DNA from 4 places in the Guptibacillus hwajinpoensis genome. Region 4 is predicted to be linked to each of the others. Evidence: riboswitches for the same ligand, from Rfam matches in the RefSeq annotation. Region 4 holds a riboswitch; each other region holds the start of a gene.
What was found. Region 4 has a riboswitch for S-adenosylmethionine ahead of ABFG93_RS15640 (methionine ABC transporter ATP-binding protein). Riboswitches for the same ligand answer to the same signal wherever they lie in the genome.

Region 1 (3,288 bases), 1.5 Mb from region 4:
CTTTATTTAACAAACATTGGCTAACCTCAACAAGACCAGCTTTCCCCCCGAATAGTACAGCCACTTCTTTTTCAGGATCAAGATCGACCCCGAACTCACGCTTATAGAAATCAGCTGCAGCCTTTTTCAAAAAAGGCTGTCCACGAAAGGGTGGATATTTGTGATAAGCGGGCTTTTCAGCAGCTTTTTGTAGTGATTCGATAATATGCTGAGGAGTTGGCTGATCCGGGTTCCCCTGACCAAGGTTAATAATGTCATACCCCGCTTCAACATAATGATTTACCTTCCCGGCAAGCTTTGCAAAAAATTGTTCTGGTAGCCGCTTAAGTGCTTCTGATGGTTCAAAGTGTTTCAAAGTCAATCACATCCTGTTAAAATTTTCGTGAAATTCTAGTAAGTTATGTTATCTTGGATACACAATCATGTAAAGTAAATTTTCTAAAAGCTTGAGGAGGAAGATTCAATGAAAAAGCTTACCCTGTTGCAATTTGATATTGCTTTTGGTGATCCTGAAAAGAATTTCGAGAAGGTTGAACAGCTCGTTTCTGAAGCTGCGAGTCAACAGCCAGATATTATCGTGTTGCCTGAATTATGGTCTACTGGCTACGATTTATCAAGACTTGATGAAATTGGCGACGTTGACGCAACGAAATCAATTAAATTTCTTTCGAATCTCGCAAACAAACATTCCGTTAGTATTGTTGGTGGCTCTATCGCAAAACGTCATGAGAAAGAGGTTACCAATACGATGCTTGTCTTTGATCGAGATGGTCAGCTTGTGCACGAATATAGTAAAGCTCACCTTTTTAGACTGATGAACGAAGAAAAGTATCTTGTTTCAGGAAATACGAAAAGTCACTTCACACTTGAAAACCTTCCATGTGCTGGATTCATCTGTTATGATATTCGCTTTCCAGAGTGGCTTCACCTTCATGCCGTTGAAGGTGCGCAGGTTCTATTCGTTCCTGCAGAATGGCCAGAACAGCGAACAGACCACTGGCGCGCGCTGTTAATTAGCCGTGCCATTGAAAATCAGTGTTACGTTATCGCCTGTAATCGAGTTGGTTCAGATCCAGACAATGTATTTGGCGGTCATTCCCTCATCATCGATCCATGGGGAACTGTACTAGCTGAAGGAGGAACGGAAGAAACCATTTTAGTGGGATCGATTGATGAAAAAGAAATATCTTCAATTCGGACTCGAATTCCCGTATTTGAAGATCGCCGCCCGGATATTTATAACGAATTTTCGAAATAATGTTGACAACCCTTGGGAATTCTCTGTAAGATACATCTCAAGCACAAAAAATTATAAAATTCATAACTTTCTCTTATCAAGAGCAGGCTGAGGGATTTGGCCCTATGACGCCCAGCAACCGACCTTCTATTTTGATCAATTCGCTTTACTGATCTGAATGGCACGGTGCTACTTCCAACAGAATGATTTTTGTTCTGGAAGATAAGAGCTACGAAGCTTCTATGTCTTCTAGCCTCTTTCTTCGGAAAGAGGCTTTTTTTATTGCTTAATAGATACTAAGAATTCATTTATTTGAGGGGGATTTACAATGACAAGTAGTACGACAGGATATACGCCTTTTACGGAGGAATCGGTCGTTCACTTTTTGGAACAGCACGGTATACTAGATGGCTCGACCACTGTCAATGTAAAGGAGATTGGGGATGGAAATTTAAATTATGTTTTTCATGTCCAGAAGCGGAAAACAGGTGATGCCTGGATTGTGAAACAGGCATTGCCATACGCAAAGGTCGTTGGTGAATCCTGGCCGCTTACGCTTGATCGTTCTCGCATCGAAAGTGAAGCACTTAAGCAAGCTTACTCGCTTGTTCCTGAACTTGCTCCTGTTGTCTACTTGCATGACACCGAAAAGGCTGCAACCGTTATGCAGGATTTATCCAGCCATACCATCCTCAGAAAAGGACTAATTGACGGACAGGTCTATCCAAAGCTTGCGAGAGACGTTGGTACATATCTTGCACATACACTCTTCTTCACCTCAGACTACGGTCTTGGTCCAGCCCGTAAGAAAGAGCTTGCTAAAAAATTTATCAATCCTGATTTATGTGGGATTACTGAAACTCTCGTTTTTACAGATCCATTTTATAATGCTGAGAGCAACAGTTTTTCTGAACCGATAAGAACAGATGTAGAAGCCCTCTGGAACGACGATGTGCTTTTGAAAGAAATTGCTGCGCTTAAACATGCTTTTCTAACAAAAGGCGAAGCACTTCTCCACGGTGATCTGCATACCGGAAGCATCTTTGTCACAGAGAGCTCGACAAAAGTTATTGATCCTGAATTTGCGTTCTATGGTCCAGCTGGATTTGATGTGGGAGCATTTATTGCGAACATTGCACTCAGTATTCTCTCTCAGAAAGGACACAGAACTGAGGAGGAAAAAGACAAGTATGAAGCGTTCCTTTTCAATGTCATCGATGAAGTCTGGAGCACCTTCGAATCAACTTTCCGCGATCTCTGGAGTGTACATCTTGTTTCTGAGAATCGCTATTCTGAGCACTACCTCGATGGGCTGCTTCAATCGATTCTTGTTGATAGTGTCGGGTTTGCTGGCTGTAAAATCATTCGTAGAACAATTGGACTGGCACACGTTGAAGATATTGATCGCATTAAGGATATCGGCGTAAAGCTATCTGTTGAAAAGCAGGCACTTCGACTTGGTAAGCAGCTTGTTCTGAGAAGAAACGACATTACATCTATTCAAGATTACATCACGTTCATCAAGGGGGAGTTATAAATGACGAACGTCTCACCGATCGAATGGAAAGGCGATCACCTTTTACTACTCGATCAGCGCCAGCTGCCACATACAGAAGTGTTTATTAAACAAGCAGCGATTGAAGATGTCTGGAACAGCATTGCAGCACTTGCCGTTCGTGGCGCTCCTGCTATTGGAATTGCAGCTGCATACGGTCTAGTTCTCTGGAGTCAGCAGTTTCAATCCGAATCACCTTCAACCTTTAAAACCGAATTAACGAAGCAGCGAAATTACCTTGCTTCAGCTCGTCCTACCGCTGTGAACCTTTTCTGGGCCATTGATCGGGTATTACGAGCCGGACTCACTGAAACATCAGTCGTGAAAATGAAAGAAGCTATCCGAAATGAAGCAGTTACGATCCATCGGGAGGATGAGTTAATTTGCCAGCGCATCGGTGAGCATGGCCTTAAGCTCTTGAAAGACGGAGACACAATTCTCACTCACTGCAATGCAGGTGGTATCGCAACCACTAAATACGGAACAGCACTTGCCC
Region 2 (3,288 bases), 1.3 Mb from region 4:
GTCTTATTGGCATGATGAAGTTCACAGGAGGGATCAAGGGATTCGTTGAGGCGGCCTCTTCGAAAATTAGCTCAAAAAAAGGAGCTCTTATGCTTACCTGGTTTTCCACGTTAGGAACATTTAGCGCACCGAGCTTCCGTATTGTAACAGTAGCACCAATAATGAAAGCTCTGTTAAATAAAGTGAAAATCACACCTCAGGAGCTTGGATTCGTGATCGAAACAACCGCTACGCCCATTATTGTCTTAATGCCAATAGCGACGGCTTTTGTTGGTTATATGTCTTCAGTTGTACAACTTTCTATCAGAGCTGAAGGTATCGAAGGAGATGGTTATCGTCTTTTTTTACAAAGCATTCCATATAATTTTTTCTCGATCAGCATCATTCTTATCGGTTTTTATTTAAGTTTCTTCCATGATCGTAAAAAGCCAGCAACAGATGCAGGTAATCCTGAGAAAAAGCTGGATGACAAATGGGAAGATTGCCATCCAGCTGTAGCGAAAGAACTTCCATCAAAACCATTTAATTTAGCCCTGCCGCTAGGTGGCGTTATACTACTAACCCTGTTGTTAACCTACTGGAGTGGGTTTGAAAAAGGCTTCACCTCACCTGTGAATGCTTTTATTGAAGCTGATGTGCTTGATGCAATGGTATTTGCTCTCTTAACTACCGTACTCTTTACGTTTTTGCTCTATTTATTCCAGCGATTTTCATTAAAAGAGCTCGTCCGTTTCTTTATCGAAGGTGGAAATGATATGATGCCTGTAATCGTTCTGCTCACGGTTGTATGGGGGCTTGCCGCCTCAGCCGAAGCTCTAGGCTTTTCTGAGTTTGTAACGGCCAATCTTGATTGGATCCCTGCGTTATTTGTGCCCCCAGTTCTTTTCTTAGTAGGCGCCTTTATCTCTTATTTTATTGGTTCATCGTGGGGCACGTGGGGTATCTTGATGCCGCTCGGGGTTTCTCTCGGCAATTCGACGGGTACGGATCTTCCACTTGTAATCGGAGCTGTTTTTGCAAGCGGAACGTTCGGCGCTTTTTCATCCCCATTAAGCGATAATACGAATACGATTGCGAGAATTCTTCAATTAAATCCCATGACGTATGCAAAATTTAAGCTTGGCCCAGCATTAATTGGAGCGGGAACGGCTGCAGTTGGCTATTTTATTATCTCTTTCGTCATTTAAAAAAGGTGAGTACATTTCTATTGACATTGCTAGGGAAACCATTTAATATTGACACTAACTTAATAATCCTTTGTTTAAAGGATCTTCTTATTCAGAGAGGTGGAGGGACTGGCCCTTAGATACCTCGGCAACGGACCCATGAACATTATGTTCAGGTGGAACCGTGCCAATTCCTGCGGCGAAAGTCGGAAAATAAGAAGAGGCTCGGTATAACCAAACCCTCTTCTGTTCGGACAGATGGGGGTTTTTTCGTATGCATCCACCATCTGGAATATTTATTTTGTAGAGGGAGTGAGTGAACTTGCATACATTAAATACCGAAACTAGAAAACAACAGCTTATTAACACCCTTCTTTCAAAAGGAATTTATAAGAGGGGAAGCAAGCAGCTTTATATGTTAACACTTAATGATTTAGAGAAAATATATGTAGAAGAGAATGCAGTTACCAATATAAGAAACGGAGTGGGCACAGTGAATCTAGCAACGTTTGCAGCAGGATGCTTTTGGGGTGTAGAGGCGCTTTTCCAACAATTACATGGCGTGATTTCGACTTCAGCAGGCTTTACTGGAGGCGAGACCATTAATCCAACCTACGAAGATGTTTATACAGAATTAACAGGGCATGCTGAATCTGTTCTTGTTGAATATGATCCAGCAGTGATCTCATATGAAGAATTACTCGAAGTTTTTTTCGATAATCATAATCCAACCTCATTGAATCGTCAGGGAGAAGATGTTGGTACGAGGTATCGCTCTGCTGTCTTTTTCCACTCAAAAGAACAGGCAGAAGCGGCACAGATTGTTAAAAACAAGCTAATAGCTTCAGGTCGCTTCAAGAAACCGATTGTCACGCAAATCGTTCCAGCAACGACATTTTATCGCGCTAACGAGTATCATCAAAGCTATCTCGCTAAACGAGGCCAGTCTTCTTGCAAAATTTCATGATCCAAAAAGGCTCTCCTTCAGCATTGAAGGAAAGCCTTTTTCTGTGGTCTAATCAGCATGATTAACACCAATATGATCAACGAAAATGGACCCTTTCATCGATTGATCAAACTGAAACGTAAGAGAATCCAACTTTTTAGGATCGAAAGATGGATTATTATCAATAAATCTTTCCATTGGAATGTTGAACGTTTGGAGAACCGGTTCTGTTGGCTCTCCATAACGTTCTTCTTCAAAGTATATGGTTTTTGTATGCTGTACCGGCAAAACAGGATGCATAGGCATGATGTCACTAAGAACAACACTGGCAGTTTCTCCATCTGAAGTCAACTTAACGCTGAAATCTACCGGTTTCTGATTTTCAACTTCAGAAAGATTCGCCGCAGTAAAGGTTAAAGAACTTCCCGCCTTGTAAGCAAAAGGATCCTGCAACAGCTTAGAAAAGCTTAGCGTATAGTAGCCGTTTTTAGAATAAGATTGGTCCCACTTCAGGAACACGCCATGATTGTCTCTTACTTTATCTCTTCTGAATTCTAGCTCTCCTTCGTACCATTGGAGTAAGCTTCCTGCCGTGATATCAATATATGGAGAAGTAGCAGTGGTGACATCGACATCTTCTTCAAAATCGCTATAGATGATGTAGGAAGGATCTTCGTATTTACTGATATACGTTGTTTTAGGAAGCCATTCAAGGGCATAGCGGTAATCTTCAAACATCGGTAAGTAAGAGTTATTGTCATGTAAAGTGGCTTCTAGAAAACCAGATACATACGTTTTGGCAATTTGTCTCTGTTCTTCACCCTCAAGTAGCGGCTCTTTATTTAATAACATGGTGAAGGGGAAATAGGTATCATTGTCTTCCCAGGTTGTATTAAATTGTCCGTGATTCGCGCGATCAATGTAAAGGGCAGATTTAATCGCCTCTTCACCGCCGGTTAAATTGATCCCATTATATTGACGATCGCCCTCAAATTCGGATACATCACTATCGTAAGAACCATGGAGCAATAAATAATTAACGTCATCCACTTCGATTTTACGGTCTGACAACGTTTGATAATCAGTTGGTGCAATGGCGATTACCGTTTTAATGTTGAAATCAAAATCAAAGCGCGTGATCGCATTGTTAGGGTAGCGGTCAAGCTGATTAAATTT
Region 3 (3,288 bases), 670 kb from region 4:
GGCTGATCAAAATCAATTTGATGAAAGGTTGAAGCCTGTTGGATCGGAACGCTAACAGCACCTGTTTGTTTATCAAATTTGTGATCGTTATGAAGCAGTTTCGTTTGAAATGAATACGATTTATTGTTCATGTTGTACACCCTCCTTAGTGAAAATAGCCAGCGCTTGTTCTAAATCTTCGAGTAGGTCATCAATTTGTTCGATTCCGACAGAAAATCGAAGCAACCGGTTACAGACGCCTTTCTTGATTCTGATGTCCTCAGGAATGTCAGCATGTGTTTGTGTGGCAGGATAGGTAATAAAACTCTCTACACCTCCAAGGCTTTCGGCAAAAGTAATAAGCTTTAGGTTTCTTAGAAAGAGATCAACCCACTCTTCTGAACGCAGCCGAAAGGAGAGCATGCCTCCCTTACCGGGGTAAAAGACATCTGTAATAGCGTCATGCTGGACCAGGTATTCCTCGACGATTCTAGCGTTTGCTTCATGTTGTTTCATTCTAAGCGGGAGTGTTTTCATACCTCGTATTAATAACCAAGAATCAAGTGGGGAAAGAACAGCTCCGGCTCCATTTTGATACATTTCTATTTCAGAACAGATCATTTGTCCTCTGGCTATGACCAGTCCTGCAAGGACATCATTATGACCTCCCAGATATTTGGTCGCACTATGCACAACAATATCTGCGCCTAGTTTTAATGGATTCTGTAGTAACGGGGTGAAAAGGGTGTTATCAACAATAAACAATAAATCATTCTGTTTAGTGATCTGGCTTATTTCTTTTAAATCAGCAAGTATCATTAACGGGTTAGATGGGTTCTCTACAAAAATTGCTCTTGTTTGATCAGTCAACATTGTTTGAATTGAGTCTGTATTCTGGCTATCAAAATAGGTGAAAGCAATACCAAAATGACTTTCTGCATGAGCGAACAACCTATAGGTCCCTCCATAAAGGTCATCTGACACGAGGATGTGATCACCACTTTTAAAGAGGGAAAGAACCGCTTGAATCGCAGCCATTCCTGAACTAAAGGCGAAACTTTGATCACCGTGTTCAAGTTCAGTTACAGCAGATTCAAGAACAGCTCTCGTTGGGTTTTTGGTTCTTGAATAATCAAACCCTGTTGATTGTCCGATGCCTTCGTGACTATATGATGTAGAAAAGTACACAGGTGGATTAACCGCTCCGGTTTGTGGGTCTGATTTATTTCCTAATTGGACAAGTAACGTTTCATGGTGGTGATTTCGCATAATCATTCTCCTTTTTTTATTAATTAGGGCAATAAAAAAAAGCCCTCTATAAGAAGAAGACTTTGGCTGCTCTTCTTCTTATCGTTCAAGTTGAAATCAACTTGCTGGAATTAGCACCTTTCCGTAAAAAAAAACGGTGGTTGCTGAAGCTTCGTAGGGCCAGTCCCTCTGCTTCTCTTGATAAGAATTAAAATAATATGGAGTTAATTAAATGAATGTTATTTCAATAATCTACATCACTTTAAAGTGAATTGCAAGGGTTTATGCAAAATAATCTGAAACTTCCTTCTATTTATTGCTTTCTTCGTGATGACGTTCATTAGATACACCACGCGATTTAGGAAGAGGTATCTCTTTTAACGTCAAATAAAGAAGTGTGATTGCAACAAACCAATAAACAAGGAATCCAAAAGGAACAGTTGTCCTAATCAATGCCATGATGGCAAAGAATATCGTAGGAATTGTAACAGCATAAACGGAGAGCACCCATAATTGTTTGTAGGACACTTTACGTTTGGTCATACTGCGCAATAGTAGGCCGATCGTTGCCAGAACGGTAATACCGATAAATTTAAGACCCGTTTGTAGTAAATAGACGACAAATATAAGTAAAGGAATGAAAATAGGGAGCAAGCTATCAAGGTTTTTAGAAAGCTCCATTACGTCATGTTTAGTAAATGTCATTGTACTAAAGTTACTGTAATCAAACTCCTGCCGGGCTCCGTTTTCATTGATAATAATTCTGTCTTCTAAAAACGCAATGACCGAATCGTAAGCTTCAACATCGTCAGGCTTTGTTTCACCTGTTGCATCGAAAATGAAAGTGCCTTCACCTTCCTCTCGAACAAGTGGCTTATCTTGATCTGAGGTTAACGTCCCGTCTTGAAGAGTGAAATCAGGAACCTCCGTCATATACGTTTTTAATTCATCGTACGCATTTGTAAATGAGATGGCGGTGATGATGCCAACAGGTACGGATGTTAAAAACATTAACAAGAAAACATAAAGAATCGGCTTGCCGAGTTTTTGAAAACGAAAGCGAGCCATCATTTTTGGTGAAAATAAACTGTAAAAAAGTTGTTTGAAAATGTTCAAATCAAAATCTCCTCTCCACTTCAGGGTGTATCTCCCCAGAACTAGTTTAGCTTATAAAAGGAGATAGGAACAATAATGATATTGAAACTTTTTTGAAACAAACCTGGTTATTCAATAATATCTTTACAAATCTATATTAACTCTTTACAAAGGTGGGGGTGATGTAGATAATAGACAAGGGACTTTGTTGAGTATTGTCGAAAAAATAAATCATGGTGCAAGGGGTTGAAATGATGGAACTCAACGTTCAGGAGATGATCTTTCAATTTGTGGGAGGTCTGGGTATTTTCCTGTTTGGACTTAAGTACATGGGAGATGGCCTTCAACGATCAGCAGGTGATCGCTTAAGAGACATTCTGGATCGCTTTACAACGAATCCATTTATGGGTGTGCTCGCTGGTATAGTAGTTACCATATTATTGCAAACTAGCTCAGGGACTACGGTTCTTACTGTCGGCTTAGTAAACGCAGGGTTTATGACCTTAAGACAGGCAATTGGTGTCATAATGGGTGCTAACATTGGTACTACTGTTACTGCATTTATCATCGGTATTCCAATTAAAGATTACGCACTACCGATTATCTTTATAGGTGCCGTGCTAATTTTCTTTGTTAAAAACAAGAAAATCAGTTATCTTGGCCAAATCATTTTTGGTTTTGGTGGCCTATTCTACGGTCTTGAACTTATGAGTAATGGTATGAAGCCTTTAAGAACCCTTCAAGCTTTTCAAGATCTTACGGTTAGTATGAGTGACAATCCTATACTCGGAGTAGTAATTGGAACAGTCTTCACGGTCATTGTGCAAAGTTCCAGTGCAACAATTGGTGTTCTTCAAAGCCTCTTTTCACAGGATGCAATGAGCTTACAAGCAGCTATGCCTGTCCTATTTGGTGATAATATAGGTACAACAGTTACAGCTGTTCTCGCATCAATTGGAGCATCAG
Region 4 (3,288 bases):
ACTGTGTGAAAAACGGAATCCTTCCGATTGCGCTTCCTCAGGAAACGATCACAGAACTTTTTTCGAAGTCGAAAAATGGGTACCAGCTCAGTGTTCAGCTAGAGCAACAGCAAGTCAGTGATGGAAATGGACTTTCGGCTTCATTTGAAATCGATCCTTACTGGAAAGAAATGCTCTTAAACGGTTGGGATGAAGTATCTCGTACACTGTCACTTGAAGAGAAAATCAGTCAATATGAAGAAAAACAATATGTGGGAGAGTGAATGATCTTGGGAATTATCAGGAGAAATATGGCGTTGACGTTGTAAGTGCAATGGAGAATCTGCTCCAGGCGGTCCATCGAACACCGCTTCAGCAGTCTAAAACATTAAATGATCGAACAAATAAAGATGTGTTCTTGAAAATGGAGAACCTGCAGCGCACGGGATCCTTTAAGCTCCGAGGTGCTTACAACAAAGTATCAAGACTCACGGACCTTGAAGCTGCTCGTGGCATTGTTGCAGCTTCTGCTGGAAATCATGCACAGGGAGTAGCCCTCGCTGCAAATGAACGAGGGATCAAATCTAAAATATTTATGCCTGCACAAACACCTATCAGTAAAATCGAGGCTACCCGCTCTTATGGTGCAGAAATTGTTCTCGAAGGGGATTCTTACAACGAAGCCTTTGCAGGGGCACAGTGCGAGCAGAAAGAGCGTGGAGCCACCTTCGTCCATGCGTTTGACGATCCTGACGTTATGGCAGGTCAGGGAACAGTAGCGCTTGAAATGATGCAGCAATGCCCCGATCTGGACGTGATTCTTGTCCCGGTAGGAGGCGGTGGCCTACTAGCTGGTATGGCACTCGCAATGAAATCATATTTCCCCCACGTTAAGATCATCGGAGTTCAGGCAGCTGAAGCATCTGCTACATGGAATCGTTATAAAGGTGCCGGGCCGAAAGTGCTACAATCGGTAAAGTCGATTGCAGACGGCATTTCTGTTAAAGAACCCGGGAAACTAACGTATCCGATTATTGATCATCTCGTTGATGATATGTTAACTGTGTCAGAAGAGGAAATTGCAACCGCCATTCTATTTATGCTCGAGAGACATAAAACCCTTGTAGAAGGTGCTGGTGCTGCTTCACTTGCTGCTGTTCTTTTCAAATCAGGAAGAATTAATGGCGAGAAGATTGGATCAGTTATTAGTGGCGGTAACGCAGATATTGATAAGCTTCCCTCATATAAACTCCTTGCACAGCGTGCAAAAACCATCAGAAAAATTAGCTGATGGTTTTCATTTTGGAACATTTTTTGATTATTGTGACTTTTTGCTCAGTAATTGACACTCATAAAGTACCATGCTAGAATTCAATTTAGCACTTAACCAGAGTAAAGTAATTTCAATTTTATATCTCTTATTCAGAGAGGTGGAGGGACTGGCCCTATGAAGCCCGGCAACCGTCGAACAACTTGTTTGAAAAGGTGCCAATTCCTGCAAAGCATATGCTTTGAGAAATGAGAGGAAGACATCGTTTATGACATGCCTTTCTGCTCACTGCAGGAAGGCATTTTTTATAGAAACATATTTGTTAAGTCGTACCCGGGGTATGATAGGCAATAGGAATCAATCTAGCCTGGTTACTACCTGTAAATGTATAAAGGATGTGAGACATGTGATTGAGCTAAAAAGTATCAAGAAAACGTTCTTCGCTAAATCAGGAAAGGTTGAGGCAGTTAAGGACGTGAATCTTTCAATAAAAAAAGGCGAAATATTCGGTGTGATTGGATACAGTGGTGCAGGTAAGAGCACACTTATACGAATGCTTAATCTTCTTGAGAGACCAACTGAAGGTACTGTTACAGTAGCTGGAAATAACTTGTCATCTTTAAAAGAAAAAGAGCTTCGATCAGCTAGACAAGATATAGGGATGATCTTTCAGCATTTTAACATTCTCTGGTCACGCACGGTGCGCGAAAACATTGCTTTCCCGCTTGAAATCTCAGGGGTTGGAAAGGAAAAGCGCAGTAAGCGAGTAGAAGAACTAATTAAACTTGTAGGGTTAGAAGGAAGAGAGAATGCTTACCCATCTCAATTGAGTGGGGGACAAAAGCAGCGTGTAGGGATTGCGAGGGCGCTTGCGAATAATCCAAAAGTTCTCCTTTGTGACGAGGCAACCTCAGCACTTGATCCTAAGACAACCGACAGTATTCTAGAGTTGTTAACTGAGATCAATCAAAAACTGGGATTAACTATCGTTTTGATTACACATGAAATGCACGTCATTCGGAAGATCTGCCATCGAGTTGCAGTCATGGAGAGTGGGCGTGTAGTGGAAGAAGGATCAGTACTAGAAGTGTTTCATCATCCACAGGAACCCATTACGAAAGACTTCGTAAATCAACTAAGTGAACCAGAGGAAATGAAGGAATCGATTGCACATCTGGCGGAGGATGCCGCTGGAGAACTTGTTCAGTTTACGTTCCTGAAAGGAAAGACAGGCTCACCGCTCGTGACTGAATTGGTTCGGAGGTATGAGATCGAAGTGAATATTATTCAAGGGAAAATTTCTCATACTCAGGATGGTCCTTACGGAAAGCTTTCTGTCTTCCTGAAGGGTGAGCAGGCTGTCATAGATGAAGCTCTTCGATATGTACGCAGCCAGGGAGTCGAAGCGGAGGTGATTACGAATGGCTGAATCTTTATTTCCGAACGTTTATTGGGAGAATATGTGGGAGGCAACCCTTCAAACAGTCTACATGACGGCAATCTCTGTAATTGCTACATTTATTCTGGGTATTTTACTCGGTCTACTATTATTTTTAACGGCACGAGGTAACATCTGGGAAAATAAGTACATCAATAGCGTAATAGCTGGAATTGTTAACCTGTTTCGATCGATTCCCTTTATTATTCTAATCATCTTGCTCATTCCTCTATCGGTATATATTATTGGTACGATGCTTGGTGCAAATGCTGCTTTACCAGCCCTGATTGCTGGTGCGGCTCCGTTCTACGCAAGAATGGTTGAAATTGCGTTAAGAGAGGTAGACAAAGGTGTTATTGAAGCCTCTCAATCCATGGGGGCCTCAAATGGGGAGATTGTTTTTAAGGTGCTCCTTCCAGAAGCCATGCCAGCCCTCATTTCAGGTATAACGGTTACGGCAATTGCACTTGTAAGCTACACAGCAATGGCTGGTGTCGTTGGAGCAGGTGGTCTTGGTAATCTTGCTTACCTTGACGGGTTTCAGCGGAACAATCCAGATGTGACGTTAGTTGCTACTGTCCTCATATTAGTTATTGTTGCA

Region 1: another riboswitch for S-adenosylmethionine. It lies ahead of mtnK (S-methyl-5-thioribose kinase); the one in region 4 lies ahead of ABFG93_RS15640 (methionine ABC transporter ATP-binding protein).
Region 2: another riboswitch for S-adenosylmethionine. It lies ahead of msrA (peptide-methionine (S)-S-oxide reductase MsrA); the one in region 4 lies ahead of ABFG93_RS15640 (methionine ABC transporter ATP-binding protein).
Region 3: another riboswitch for S-adenosylmethionine. It lies ahead of ABFG93_RS19020 (methionine biosynthesis PLP-dependent protein); the one in region 4 lies ahead of ABFG93_RS15640 (methionine ABC transporter ATP-binding protein).

Annotation. Positions count from the first base shown of each region.
Region 1 covers NZ_CP156674.1:1,518,024-1,521,311, forward strand. The annotation lists gene ABFG93_RS07715 (pyridoxal phosphate-dependent aminotransferase) at 1-355, opposite strand, end outside; gene ABFG93_RS07720 (carbon-nitrogen family hydrolase) at 464-1,258, shown strand; SAM riboswitch class I at 1,329-1,466, shown strand; gene mtnK (S-methyl-5-thioribose kinase) at 1,566-2,774, shown strand; gene mtnA (S-methyl-5-thioribose-1-phosphate isomerase) at 2,775-3,288, shown strand, end outside.
Region 2 covers NZ_CP156674.1:275,928-279,215, reverse strand. The annotation lists gene ABFG93_RS01290 (Na+/H+ antiporter NhaC family protein) at 1-1,187, shown strand, start outside; SAM riboswitch class I at 1,272-1,386, shown strand; gene msrA (peptide-methionine (S)-S-oxide reductase MsrA) at 1,489-2,133, shown strand; gene ABFG93_RS01280 (hypothetical protein) at 2,182-3,288, opposite strand, start outside.
Region 3 covers NZ_CP156674.1:3,693,106-3,696,393, forward strand. The annotation lists gene metC (cystathionine beta-lyase) at 1-131, opposite strand, end outside; gene ABFG93_RS19020 (methionine biosynthesis PLP-dependent protein) at 121-1,248, opposite strand; SAM riboswitch class I at 1,324-1,435, opposite strand; gene ABFG93_RS19025 (DUF1189 domain-containing protein) at 1,537-2,343, opposite strand; gene ABFG93_RS19030 (Na/Pi cotransporter family protein) at 2,577-3,288, shown strand, end outside.
Region 4 covers NZ_CP156674.1:3,019,885-3,023,172, forward strand. The annotation lists gene leuD (3-isopropylmalate dehydratase small subunit) at 1-263, shown strand, start outside; gene ilvA (threonine ammonia-lyase) at 260-1,270, shown strand; SAM riboswitch class I at 1,395-1,504, shown strand; gene ABFG93_RS15640 (methionine ABC transporter ATP-binding protein) at 1,656-2,678, shown strand; gene ABFG93_RS15645 (methionine ABC transporter permease) at 2,671-3,288, shown strand, end outside.